Regions from separate parts of the Nonomuraea sp. NPDC049655 genome, predicted to be linked through region 1. Evidence: riboswitches for the same ligand, from Rfam matches in the RefSeq annotation. Region 1 holds a riboswitch; each other region holds the start of a gene.

Region 1 (4,460 bases):
CGCCGAAGCGCTCGGCCAGGCCGGCGGAGGTCTCCAGCGCCGACAGGTAGATCTCCTCGGCGATCCGGGTGGACAGCTCCTTGGCCTCGGCCGAGTCGAACGGCAGGCGCAGGGCGAAGAAGACGTCCTGCAGGCCCATCACGCCGAGGCCGACCGGGCGCCAGCGCGGGTTGCTGGCCGCGGCCTGCTCGCTCGGGTAGTAGTTGATGTCGATCACCCGGTCGAGGAAGGTGACCGCGGTGCGGACGGTGGCGCGCAGCCGCTCCCAGTCGATGCCGCAGTCGATGTCGCCGCCGGGGCCCGTGCCCGCCAGGTGGGCGGCGAGGTTGACCGAGCCCAGGTTGCAGACCGCGGTCTCGGCGTCGCTGGACACCTCGACGATCTCGGTGCACAGGTTGGACAGGTGCACGACGTTGCCGGGCTCGGCCGCCTGGTTGCACAGGCGGTTGGCGGCGTCCTTGAAGGTCATCCAGCCGTTGCCGGTCTGGGCCAGGGTGCGCATCATCTTGGCGTACAGGTCGCGGGCCTTGACCTGCCGGACGTACCGGCCGTCGCGCTCGGCGGCGCGGTAGGCCTCCTCGAACCCCTCGCCCCACAGGTCGGGCAGCTCGGGGACCTCGTCGGGGTCGAACAGCGACCAGGTGCCGTCGGCCTCGACCCGGCGCATGAACTCGTCGGGGATCCAGTTGGCCAGGTTGAGGTTGTGGGTGCGGCGGGCGTCCTCGCCGGTGTTGTCGCGCAGTTCCAGGAACTCCTCGACGTCCGGGTGCCAGGGCTCCAGGTAGACGCAGGCCGCGCCCTTGCGCCGGCCGCCCTGGTTGACGGCGGCCACGGACGCGTCGAGCGTGCGCAGCCACGGGACGATGCCGTTGGAGTGCCCGTTCGTGCCGCGGATCAGCGCGCCCCTGGAGCGCACCCGCGACCAGGAGATGCCGATCCCGCCGGCGAACTTCGACAGCTGCGCCACCTGGGCGTAACGGTCGTAGATGGAGCCGATCTCGTCACGGGGCGAGTCGACCAGATAGCAGGAGGACATCTGGGTGTGCCGGGTGCCGGAGTTGAACAGCGTCGGCGAGCTGGGCAGATAGGCCAGCGACGACATGAGCCGGTAGAAGCCGACCGCCTCGGCGGGCGTCTCGGCCAGCCCGCAGGCCACGCGCAGCAGCCAGTACTGCGGCGTCTCCACCACCAGCCGGGTGGACGGGTGGCGCAGCAGGTAACGGTCATAGACCGTGCGCAGCCCGAAGTACTCGAACCGCAGGTCGGCGGTGACGTCGATGGCGTCGTCGAGCTTGCGGGCGTTGGCGTTGACGAACTCGGCGGTCTCGTCGCCGATGAGCCCCTCGGCGTGGCCCAGCCGGATCGCCTGGCTGAAGGAGGCCACGCCCTGCCCGCGGACCTCCTTGTCGATGTAGCCCGACAGCAGCCGCGCGGCCAGGCGCGAGTACTGCGGCTCCTCGCCGATCATCTCGGCGGCCGTCTGGATGGACAGCCGGTCCAGCTCGGCGGTGGTGGCCCCGTCGTAGAGGCCGCTGATCGTCTTGGTGGCCACCCGCATCGGGTCGATGTCCGTCAGATCGGTCGCCCAGTGCTCCACCGCACGTACGATCTTGTTGACGTCGACCGGCTCCGCAGTGCCGTTGCGCTTGCGCACCTGCATCTGGACGCGCCGCGGCGCGGACCTGTCGGCGTCCGCCCGCGCCGTCCCGGCCAGGTCCGTCATCGGGTCCCCTGTGACCGTCACTGCGCTCTCCCCTCGTGAACTCGGTCAGTGGCCGAGAACGCGCGCAGGAGGCGGACGGCGAGGCGCCACAGCCCTCTCGCCGGTGCCGTCCACCGTCCCGCGCGGCCTCGGACCAGCCGCGCGCGCATGATCGCGCGCGGCGCGCCGGCAGGTCTTCGGACTCATGGGCATGCTGTCGCTGCCTACTGGCCGTCGCTTCCCGGGCCTTCGGCCCAGTGCGTCTGACGGCGGTCGTTCCCACTCACCGCTGCGGGGCAGTCCCGGATTCCCACCGGGTTCCCTCTTGCCTCGGCCGCCCTGGCGGGGCGGCCGAACCGGCTGCGGGAGACACCATATATAGGGCGGATCAAAAAGTCACACCCAACATCTCGTGTTGCGAAGAACCCCCGCTCCGATCCGGCCACCCGCCGCGGAGCCGCTCCCCGCGGGCCTCACGGGCGGACCGGCATGTGATCGAGGTCATAGACCGGCCCTGCCCGGTTTTCGCTACCTTAGGTATCGATACTTCAAGTAGCGAAAACCTGAGGAGACCACCATGAGCGAGACCTCCACCGGCCGCCGTCCGGTCACGCCGGACTGGGACACCGTCACCCCCGCCGAACTGGCCGCCTACGTCGAGGCGGAGAACCGGCTGCGCGCCTCCGTCGAGGCACAGGCGATCACCGGCCGGCCGGATCCCGGCGCCGCCGTCGACTGGCGGACGGTGGCGCTGCCCGGCCGCGACATCCGCGTCCGGGTCCACCGGCCCCGAGCGGCCGAGCCGGGGGACGTCCTGCCGCTCGTGCTGCACGTGCACGGCGGCGGCTTCGTCGGCACGGCGCCGCAGAGCGACTGGGTCAACAGCCACCTCGCCGCCCACCTGCCCGCCGTCGTCGTCTCGGTGGACCACCGCCTGCTCGACTGGCACACGCCGCTGGCCGCCGCCGCCGACGACGGCTGGGACGTGCTCCGGCACGTGCTGGAGCACGCCGCGCAGTGGGGCGTCGACCCGGCGCGGGCCGTCCTGTTCGGCGAGAGCTGCGGCGGGCTGATCTGCGCCCTGGCGGCGATCAGGGCCCGCGACGCCGGTCTGCCCCTGAAGGCCCAGGTGCTGGTCAATCCCGCCGTGGAGGTGGCCGGGACGATGTTCGGCCACCCGTCGATGATCCAGTACGCCGACACCCCGACGCTCAGCGTGCCGGTGCTGCGGCTGTTCCACCGGCTCGCCGTGCCCGAGGGGACGGACGCCCGCGCGCTCTCCCCGCTGCACGCCGGCGACCTGGGCGGGCTGGCCCCGGCGCTCGTGGCGGTGCCGACCCACGACCCGATCGCCGACCACGGCCGCCGCTACGCCGAGGCGCTGCAGGCCGCCGGCACCCCCGCCCGCCTGGCCGAGTACCCCGAGGCCGGGCACGCCTTCCTCAGCATGCCGGTGCTGGCCCCCCAGGCCGAGGACGCGCGGGCGGACATCCTGAGCTTCCTCCGCGACGCCCTCACCGCGTAACCCGCGACCGGAGCGGCCAGGCGAGGACGGGCCGGCCCCTCGCGCGGGGACACCGACCGGTGGATCTTCAAGGGCTCGACCGGCGGAGCTCTAGGCGACCGTGCTCTCCGCCTGCTGGCATCACCAGCGTTACGAGCTCCTGGACATCGAGATCGGGCTCGCCCTGCCCGGGACCTACGGCGACGACGACGTCGAGGAGATCGTCGGGATGGCCTTCAGGAACGTCGACCCGTACGACAAGGCGGCGGCCTGGGGGTGAGCCGCCGCCGGCGCGGTCAGCGCCCGGCGTCCCGGGCGACGATGCCGTGCGCCAGCCGGGCCAGGGCGGCGGTGATCTGCTCGGGGGTGAGCCCGCGCCTGCGCTGCTCGGCGTAGACGTCGGGGCCCAGCGGGGCGAGGAGGATGTCGGCCAGCGCCTCGGTCTCCGGGACGCCCGCCTCGGCCAGCAGCACCCGCACGTGCGCCCGCCAGAACCCGTAGGCGCCCGTGGCGTAGCGCAACGCGCCCTGCTCGGCGCCCAGGACGAGCGAGATGTGCTCGTCCAGCAGGTCGACCATCGCGGTGTAGAAGGCGGCGAGCCGGTCGGCGGGGGGCGCGCCGGGGCCGAGCGGCGGGTCGCCGCGCAGCAGGCGTTCCTGCAGCTCGCGCTCGTGCTCGTCCAGCAGGGCCTGCGCGATCGAGACGGTGTCGGGATAGCGGCGGTAGAGCGTGCCCCGCCCGACGCCGGCGGCCTTGGCGATGTCGTCCATGGTCACGCCGCGCGGGTCGCGGGTGGCGAACAGCTCGGCCGCGGCGGCGAGCACCTTGGCGCGGTTGCGGGCGGCGTCGGCGCGCTCACGCGGGCGGCCCGCCTCCGCCACGGGACGCCCGGTCAGCAACTCGGTACGGGACTCCATGGCGGCGACTCTAACCCACCCCGACATAAGTGGACAACGTGCCCGCTTAGTTGCTACGGTCACCTCGACCGCAAAACGGACGTCATGTCCACTTATCTCGAGGAGCCCCTCCCATGGCCGTTCTGCTGCACCTGGACGCCAGCGCCCGACGCCGTTCGATCAGCCGCGAGCTCGGCGACGCCTTCGCCGAGGCGTGGCGGTCCGCCCACCCCGAGGGCACCTACGTCCACCGCGACCTGGCCGCCGAGCCGGTGCCGCACATCGGGGAGGCCTGGACCGAGCTGTGCGACTACGTCATGGCCAACCAGATCACCGACATCTCCCGCTACCACGAGGC
Region 2 (4,460 bases), on a different contig from region 1:
CCCGCCCCTCGTCCGCCGGGCGCTCGGGGACGAAGGTGCGCTCGGCCGGGCTGGCGAGCAGGGCCAGCGAGAAGTACGGGACGCCGTCCGGGTCCACGTCCTTGAGCGGGGCGACCCGTTCGGCGCCCATGGTGGCGCGCTCGACGTACCAGGCGTCGTCGAGGCGGCCCGCCTCGGCCAGCGCGTCGCGCACCTTCCCGAACGTGCGGCCCAGCTTGAGCACGGCGGCCGAGTCGGTGTCGCGCAGCCGCTCGGCCAGCACCTGCGCGGGCAGCGTGCCGGGCAGCACGGTCAGCACCTCGTCCCGCTCGACCAGCGGCCGTCCCAGCACGGCGGCGGCGGCGCTCACCGAGGTCACGCCGGGCACCACCTCGGTCGGGTAGCGGTGGGCGAGCCGCTTGTGCATGTGCATGTAGGAGCCGTAGAACAGCGGGTCGCCCTCGGCCAGCACGACCACGGTGCGGCCCGCGTCCAGGTGGGCGGCCAGGCGTTCGGCGCAGTCGGCGTAGAAGTCGTCGAGCGCTCCCTGGTAGCCGCCGGGGTGGTCGGTGGTCTCCGTGGTCAGCGGGTAGAGCAGCAGCTCCTCGATCTGGCCTGCGCGCATGTACGGCAGCGCGATCGAACGGGCGATGCTGCGGCCGTGCCGGGCGGCGTGGTAGGCGATCACGTCGGCCTCGCCGATCAGCCGGGCCGTCCTGACCGTGACCAGCTCGGGGTCGCCGGGGCCCAGGCCGACTCCGTACAGGCGTCCTGACATGGTCGTCACTCCGTCTCGTTCGCGATGGCGTTGATCGCGGCGGCCGTCATCGCACTGCCGCCGCGACGGCCGTGCACCACCAGGTACTCCAGGTCGCCGCCGGCCAGCGCCTGCTTGGACTCGGCCGCGCCGATGAAGCCGACCGGGATGCCGAGCACGGCCGCGGGGCGTCCGGCGCCCTCGGCCACCAGCTCCAGCAGCCGGAACAGGGCGGTCGGCGCGTTCCCGATCGCCACCACCGCGCCCTCCAGGCGGTCGCGCCACAGCTCCAGGGCCGCGGCGCTGCGGGTGGTGCCGAGGCGTTCGGCCAGCTCGGGCACGCGCGGATCGCCCAGCGTGCACAGCACCTCGTTGCCCGCGGGCAGCCTGCGCCGCGTCACGCCGGAGGCGACCATCATGGCGTCGCACAACACCGGCGCGCCGCCGCGCAGCGCCTCCCTGGCCCGCGCGACCACCTGCGGCGACCAGGCCAGGTCGGTGACGAGGTCGGTCATGCCGCACGCGTGGATCATGCGCACCGCCACCTGGGCGACCTCGGGCGGCAGGCCCGTGAGGTCGGTCTCGGCGCGGATGGTCGCGAACGAGCGCCGGTAGATCTCGGCTCCGTCGCGGATGTAGTCGCTCACTCCTGGCGTTCCTCGTATCCGTTGATGGTTGCGATCAGCTGGCGGACCGGGCCGCGTGGCAGGCCGCAGCGCCGCTCGCAACCGGCCCAGTGGACGGGCGTGGCGGGTGCGCGGCCGAGGCCCCGCACCCATTGCCGGGCATCGGCCCGCACGTCGGCGAGCGCCTTCGCGCAGCCGGGACGGCCGGTGCAGGCGGTCACCCCGGCCCAGGGAGAGTCCGGGTCGGTGGCGAGCCCGGCGGCGGCGAGCGCCCGCTCGGTCCGGTCCGCCTCGCCGGGGGAGAGGTCCGGCAGGACGACGGTCCGCCAGGGTGTCAGGCGCACCGGCCGTCCGAGGTCCGCGAGGGCTGCGGCCTGGTCGGACGTCAGGCGGCCGAGCGGCACGAGCGCCTCGATCGCCACCCGGCCGTCCCGCTGGGCGATCCTGCCCGCGGACGGGCGGCGTGCGGCGTTCGCGGCATCCGCGGCATCCGCGGCATCCGAGGCGTTCGCGGCGTTCGCGGCGTCAGGGGCGTCGATCAGGCTTGGTTCGCCGGCGCGCAGGCGGGTGGCGATTCTGGCGGGGCCGTCCGGGAGGTCGCGGATGCGCCAGGCGCGCGGGCCGTCGGGGGACAGCTCGTCCAGGAACGCCTCGGCGGCGTCGATCATGAGCGGGACGGCCGCGTCCGGGGCGACGGTCAGCCCCGTGTCGGCGCCGGCGAGCAGCAGCCGTCCGGTCGCCACGTAGGTGACGTCCGCGCCGAGCCCGGCGACGTCCCGCGTGCCGTCGTCCAGGGCGAACAGGAACCGTCCCGGCAGCGCGGCCAGCCGGGGCCGCGCGCACAGCGCCCGGTCCAGGGCGTCCGCCATCGCCGGCACGTCCAGCAGCCCGTCGGGACCGCGCCCGCCCAGCGGCGAGGCCAGGATGTTGCGCACCCGCTCGTGCGCGGGCGACGGCAGCAGCCCGGCCGCCGCGATCCGCCCGGCGAAGACCTCCGGCGCGCGCAGCCCCCGCACCTGGACGTTCGCCCGCGACGTCAGCTCGATCACGCCCGATCCCAGCTCGGCCGCGCACCCGGCGAGCACGCGGAGCTGCGCGGCCGACACCGCGCCGCCGGGCAGGCGCACGCGGGCGAGCGGGCCGTCGGCGGCCTCGTGCACCTGGAGCGCCCCCGGACAGGCATCGGGACGCGTACGTCCGGAAGATTCACCTACGGGCACGAAGGGATCGTAACGCCACTTCTGGGACGGGTCGCTCCTGTCGTAAGCTTCGGCGTAGACGATGGCAATGGGAGGAAGCCGGTGTGAATCCGGCGCGGTCCCGCCACTGTGACCGGGGAGCGAACCCCACCACGAGGCCACTGTCCGGCGACGGGCGGGAAGGCCGGGGTGAGCGTCGATCCGGGAGCCAGGAGACTCCTGCCGTCGTGTCACCCGCGACCGGGGCGAGGACCCCGAGGGAGGAATGCGCCGTGCCTGGCGACAGCCGTACCGTTCTGCTGCTCTCCACCTCCGACACCGACCTGCTGAGCGCTCGCGCCTGCGGGGCGGGCTACCGCCTGGGCAATCCCGCCCGGCTGACCGCCGAGGACGTCCCCGGCCTGACGGAGGGGACCGACCTCGTCGTGGTGCGCCTGCTGGGCGGGCGGCGGGCCTGGCCGGAAGGGCTCGACGCGCTGCTGGCCGGGCCGCGCCCGGTGGTGGTGCTGGGCGGGGAGCAGGCTCCCGACGCCGAGCTGATGGAGCTGTCCACGGTCAGCGGCGGGGTGTGCGCCGAGGCGCACGCCTACCTGGCCCACGGCGGCCCGGCGAACCTGGCCGAGCTGCACGCGTTCCTGTCCGACACCGTCCTGCTGACCGGGCACGGGTTCGAGCCGCCCGTCCCCGCTCCCACCTGGGGACGGCTGGACCGCCCTGCCAGGACCACCGGCGGTCCCGTGGTGGGGGTGCTCTACTACCGGGCCCACCACATGGCCGGCAACACCGCGTTCGTCGAGGCGTTGTGCGACGCCGTCGAGGACGCGGGCGGGCAGGCGCTGCCGGTCTTCTGCTCGTCCCTGCGCGCGGCCGAGCCGGAGCTGCTGGACACGCTGCGCGCGGCGGACGCCCTGGTCGTCACGGTGCTGGCGGCGGGCGGCTCCCGTCCGGCCACCGCGGGGGCGGGCGGCGACGACGAGGCCTGGGACGTCGGCGCGCTGGCGGAGCTGGACGTGCCGATCCTGCAAGGACTCTGCCTGACCACCACCCGGCAGGCATGGGAGGAGAACGACGACGGGCTGTCGCCGCTGGACGCCGCCTCCCAGGTCGCGATCCCGGAGTTCGACGGGCGGATCATCACGGTGCCGTTCTCGTTCAAGGAAATCGACCCCGACGGGCTGACCGTCTACGCCGCCGACCCCGAGCGGGCCGCCCGGGTGGCGGGCATCGCGGTGCGCCACGGCCTGCTGCGGCACACCCCTCCCGCAGAGCGGCGGCTGGTGGTGATGTTGTCGGCGTACCCGACCAAGCACTCCCGCGTCGGCAACGCGGTCGGGCTGGACACCCCCGCGAGCACCGTCCGGCTGCTGGCCCGTCTCGCCGAGGCGGGTTACGACCTGGGCGACGGCTTCCCCGGCGTGGCCGACCAGGACGGCGACGCGCTCGTGCACGCGCTGATCGCCGCCGGCGGCCAGGACCAGGACTGGCTGACCGAGGAGCACCTGGCGGGCAACCCGGTGCGCATCTCCGCCGCCTCCTACGAGCAGTGGTACCGGACGCTGCCCGCGGCCCTGCGCGAGGAGATGGAACGCCACTGGGGGCCGCCGCCCGGAGAGCTGTTCGTGCACGAGGGCGACAGCGGGACCGACATCGTGCTGGCCGCGCTGCGGGCCGGGAACCTGGTGGTGATGGTGCAGCCGCCGCGCGGCTTCGGGGAGAACCCGATCGCCATCTACCATGACCCCGACCTGCCGCCCAGCCACCACTACCTGGCCGCCTACCGCTGGCTGTCGGCCGAGTTCGGCGCGCACGCGATGGTGCACGTCGGCAAGCACGGCAACCTGGAGTGGCTGCCCGGCAAGTCGGCGGGGATGTCGGCCGCGTGCGGCACCGACGCCGCCA
Region 3 (4,460 bases), on a different contig from region 1:
GATCCCGGGCAGCTCGGCGAGCCACTTCGCGGCGCCTTCCCCTTCACGCTCGACGGTGCTCCGCGCGAACGCCTCCGGTACCTCGATCATTCGCGGCACGCTAGCACCAGCGGAAGCGTCTCCCCCACCGCAGTGGAGCCATGCGCGGCGACATGTGCGCCTTCCGGCAAGCGCACCACCTCATGGAACGGGCGGGGTGCAGAATCTGAGCCTCGCCCTCGACGCGGTGGCCGTCGCACCCGGCAACTCGGCCGAACGACCGCCGTATCAGATCCCGGGCGAGGCGAACCGGACATCCGTTTCAGCCAGCCGCCGAGGGCGGCGGGTGGCTTTGTGCGGGTGGGGAGTTTGGCAGTCTTGCTGCCATGTATCCCGCTTCTGCGCTTGGCGAGTTCCTGCGGTCCCGACGGGCCCGGCTGCGTCCCGAGGACGTGGGCCTGAGCTCAGGAGTCAGGCATCGGCGCGTGGCGGGGCTGCGCAGGGAGGAGCTGGCGCCGCTGGCCGGAGTCAGCGTCGGCTGCTACACCCGCCTGGAGCAGGGGCAGAGCTCCAACGTCTCGGACGACGTCCTGGACGCTGTCGCCCGCGTCCTGCGGCTGGACGACGACGAGCTGCCCCACCTGCACCGGCTGGCCAGGGCCGCCCGGGCCGGGGCGAGGGCCAAGCCCGAGCGGCCGCGTCCCGGCATCAGGCTGATGCGGACGCCTTCACCGACCGGCCCGCGATCGCGGTCGGCCGGCGGGGCGACATCCGTTTCCCCACCGACGAAGGGCTGAACGCGCTGGTCGACGAGCTGCCGGCGCTCAGCCTGGAGTTCCGTGCGATGTGGACCGAGCACCCGGTGAGCAACCGCGCCTCCATCTCGCGCGACTACCGGCATCCGGAGGTGGGCGTCATGACCCTCACCGCCGCGCAGCCCCCATCGCGGGGTCGTGTCAGCGGCGGTCAGGTCGTGTGTGTCCGTCGTCATGCGGCCGGAGTGCGGCCGGCCGCGAAGATCGACCAGAGCCCTGCTGAGGGTACATCTGTCAGGTGCAGGACGGGCGGACGCGGGGGGCGATCCGTCGCGTCCGGCAATTCGCTAAGGACGCTGCAGAATCACCGAGTCGGAGAGCTGGGTGAGCAACTCCAGTTGATCGAAATAGAGGCGCAAGCTCGTGATGAGTCCGTCTTCCACTGTGCAGACATAACAGCATCGCAAACGCACAGGGCGGCCCGTCGCGTGCAGCACCTGACCGTCGGGCATGGTGTATGGGCCTCGGTGAGTTCCGACCATGAGAAGCTCGTCGACGGTTGTCGCCTCACCCTCGGAGGACTCCGTGATCACGGCCCGGACGTCGGGGAACGCCGTCCAGAACTCCTCCAGATAGGAGGCCAGCTCGCTGTGTCCCTGAGATACGCCTTCGGGGCTGATGGACACTCCGGCCGGGCTGAAAGTGCCGAGCAGTGCCGTCATGTCGTGGGCGTTGAACGCGTCCGTATAGCGGTCGCGCACCTCGCGGGCAACATTCATGGCACCGGGTCCTCCTATATTCCCTCGATGCCCAGCGTGGCTGTCGATATGCGGTCGAATGACCAACGCAAGCTAGATCCGCATACTCGGCGAGGTAGAATTCTGGGCCTTTCGCAAAGGCGCGCGGCGGAGCGGCAGGAGACCGAGGGGCACCGGTCGCCTGTTGACGCGAACGTGAGGAAAGGATACGTTCCGGTAGATTTCACGGTTGTCCAAGGGAAATCCGGTGAGATGCCGGTGCGGACGCGCCACTGTATCCGGGACGTAGATCCCGGGAGCCAGGTCGCTTGGCAGCCGTGACCTCGTGATATGGGACGCGTGACCCCTGAGGAGGCTTGACATGACCGGGTTGTCCACCCCGTCGACGATTCCCTTTCCGCGCCTGCGCCCTTGGCTGCTGCTGGCCGTGCCCGTGCTGCTGCTGGTCGCCTACCTGGTTCTGATGGACAACGGCGCCATCTCCCAGACCGGCACCTTCCTGCACGAGCTGATGCACGACGGGCGTCACCTGCTCGGCGTGCCCTGCCACTGAGGGCCCGTCATGGTACGCACCTTCCTGGCCAGAGGTCTGCTCGTCGGACTCCTGGCCGGACTGATCGCGGGCGCCTTCGCCTTCGCCTTCGGTGAACCTCGCGTGGACCACGCGATCGCCCTGGAGGAGGCCGCCGCCCAGGCCGAGGCGCCCGATCCGGACGCCGGGACGGCCGGGCACGGCCACGCCGAAGCGGCCGAGCACAGTCACGGCGAGGACGCCGTGGTCGGCAGGCCCGTGCAGAAGGCGGGGCTGTTCCTGGCCACCGGGCTCTACGGGCTGGCCGTGGGCGGAGTGTTCGCCCTGGTGTTCGCCGGACTGCGCGGGCGGGTCGGCCCGCGTTCCGACGGGCGGCTGGCGGTCGCCGCGGCCGGTACGGCGTTCGCCGCGATCATCCTCGTGCCCTTCGTGAAATATCCGGCCAACCCGCCTGCGGTGGGCGATCCGGACACCATCAACAGCCGCACGCTGCTCTACGTGGTGATGATCCTCGTCGGGCTGGCGGCGACGGCGATCGCGGTGGCGACGGCCCGCCGCGTCGACGGCGGCCCATGGGCTCGCTGGACGGCGGCGGCGGTCGCGTTCCTGGTGCCCGTCGTCGCCGCGTGGTGGTTGCTGCCGGCGGTCGATGAGGTGCCCGACGGGTTCCCCGCCACGCTGCTGTGGGAGTTCCGGCTCGCCTCGCTCGGCACGCAGCTCGTCTTCTGGGCGGCGTTCGGCGTGCTGTTCGGCTGGGCGAGCGACCGGGCGGAGCGGCGTACGGCGGCTCACCCGCTGGTCGCGGCGCCGAGCTGAGCAAGGTGCTGTTCGTCCGGCATGCCACGACACCGGGGATGCGGGCCGGGTGCTTTCCCGCCGACGAGGACGCCGACGCGGCGAGCCTGACCAGGGCCGCCGCTCCGGGGCCCGTCGAGGCGGCGGCGGCATGGGCCGCTCCCTGCAGGGCCGCGCGGCAGACGGCCGCCGCCATGGGGCTGGCGGCCCGCGAGGTTCCCGCCCTGGCGGAGGCGGACTGCGGCCGGTGGCGGGGCCTGCCGTACGGACGGGTCGCGCTGGCGGAGCCGGACGCGCTGGCGAGCTGGCTGGCCGACCCCCACGCCGCCCCGCACGGCGGTGAGTCACTGAGCGCGCTCGCCGCCAGGGTGGCGGGCTGGCTCGACTCGGTACGGGACGTGCCGCGGGCCGTCGTGGTCTGCGACGCGGGCGTCATCAGAGCGGCGCTCGGCCATGCCCTGGGGCTGGATCCGCTGCGCGCGGCCCGTTTCGACCTGGCTCCTCTGTCCACCACCGAGCTGACCGTCGCGCGGGACGGCTGGCGGGTGGTCCACGTCAACCGGAAGGCTGAGTCTTGATCGTCACCTATCCGTTCAGCGCCGTCGTCGGGCTCGGCGACCTGAAGCTGGCGCTGGTGCTGAACGCGGTGTCGCCCCGGGTGGGCGGGGTGCTCGTCCGCGGGGAGAAGGGAACGGCGAAGTCCACGATCGTGCGGGCACTGGCGGCCCAGTTGCCCACGGTGTGCGTGGTGCCCGGCTGCCGGTTCGCCTGCGACCCCGTCGTACCCGACCCTGAGTGCCCGGACGGGCCGCACGAGCCCGGCGCCGGGCGGGTGGAACGGCCGGCCGCCCTGGTGGAGCTGCCGGTCGGCGCGTCGGAGGACCGGCTTGCCGGCTCGCTCGACGTCGAGCGGGCGCTGACGGAGGGGGTGAAGGCGTTCGAGCCGGGGCTGCTGGCGGCCGCCCACCGCGGCGTCCTGTACGTGGACGAGGTGAACCTCCTGCACGACCACCTCGTGGACCTGCTGCTCGACGCGGCCGCGCTGGGCACGTGCTACGTCGAGCGGGAGTCGGTGTCGGTCCGCCATGCCGCCCGCTTCCTGCTGGTGGGCACCATGAACCCGGAGGAGGGCGAGCTGCGTCCGCAGCTTCTGGACCGGTTCGGGCTGACGGTCGAGGTCAGGGCGTCCCGCGACCCGGAGGAGCGCGCCGAGGTGGTGCGGCGGCGGCTGGCCTTCGAGGCGGACGCGGCGGCGTTCGCGCGTCGATGGACGGCGGAGGAATCGGCGTTGTCGGCCCGCATCGCCGCCGCGCGCTCCCGGGTTCCCGGCGTGCGGTTGCCGGACGCCCGGCTGCGGCAGATCGCGACGGTGTGCGCCGCCTTCGAGGTGGACGGCCTGCGTGCCGACCTGGTGACGGCGAACGCGGCCATCGCCCACGCCGCCTGGCAGGGCCGCGACACGGTGACGACCGAGGACGTGCGGGCCGCGGCCCGGCTGTCGCTGCCGCATCGCCGGCGGCGCGATCCGTTCGACGCTCCGGGCCTGGACGAGGCGCTGCTCGACGAGCTGCTGGAACGCACCTCAGGCGACGACGCCCCGGACGGCGGCCCCGACGGCTCCGGGCCCGGCGGCGGCCCCGA

What was found. A riboswitch is a leader RNA that binds a small molecule or an ion and turns the genes downstream of it on or off. The one in region 1 is predicted to bind cobalamin.
Region 2: another riboswitch for cobalamin. It lies ahead of cobN (cobaltochelatase subunit CobN); the one in region 1 lies ahead of ACIBQ6_RS37160 (ribonucleoside-diphosphate reductase subunit alpha).
Region 3: another riboswitch for cobalamin. It lies ahead of ACIBQ6_RS28315 (CbtB domain-containing protein); the one in region 1 lies ahead of ACIBQ6_RS37160 (ribonucleoside-diphosphate reductase subunit alpha).

Annotation. Positions count from the first base shown of each region.
Region 1 covers NZ_JBITLS010000013.1:289,001-293,460, forward strand. The annotation lists gene ACIBQ6_RS37160 (ribonucleoside-diphosphate reductase subunit alpha) at 1-1,744, opposite strand, end outside; cobalamin riboswitch at 1,873-2,078, opposite strand; gene ACIBQ6_RS37165 (alpha/beta hydrolase) at 2,280-3,227, shown strand; gene ACIBQ6_RS37170 (hypothetical protein) at 3,328-3,486, shown strand; gene ACIBQ6_RS37175 (TetR/AcrR family transcriptional regulator) at 3,503-4,123, opposite strand; gene ACIBQ6_RS37180 (FMN-dependent NADH-azoreductase) at 4,237-4,460, shown strand, end outside.
Region 2 covers NZ_JBITLS010000009.1:146,409-150,868, forward strand. The annotation lists gene ACIBQ6_RS28270 (precorrin-2 C(20)-methyltransferase) at 1-757, opposite strand, end outside; gene ACIBQ6_RS28275 (precorrin-8X methylmutase) at 763-1,383, opposite strand; gene cobG (precorrin-3B synthase) at 1,380-2,582, opposite strand; cobalamin riboswitch at 2,593-2,803, shown strand; gene cobN (cobaltochelatase subunit CobN) at 2,834-4,460, shown strand, end outside.
Region 3 covers NZ_JBITLS010000009.1:155,873-160,332, reverse strand. The annotation lists gene ACIBQ6_RS28335 (aminoglycoside phosphotransferase family protein) at 1-90, opposite strand, end outside; gene ACIBQ6_RS28330 (helix-turn-helix domain-containing protein) at 366-776, shown strand; partial or broken gene ACIBQ6_RS28325 (hypothetical protein) at 725-850, shown strand; gene ACIBQ6_RS28320 (nuclear transport factor 2 family protein) at 1,082-1,513, opposite strand; cobalamin riboswitch at 1,690-1,819, shown strand; gene ACIBQ6_RS28315 (CbtB domain-containing protein) at 1,854-2,045, shown strand; gene ACIBQ6_RS28310 (CbtA family protein) at 2,055-2,840, shown strand; gene ACIBQ6_RS28305 (histidine phosphatase family protein) at 2,846-3,397, shown strand; gene ACIBQ6_RS28300 (VWA domain-containing protein) at 3,394-4,460, shown strand, end outside.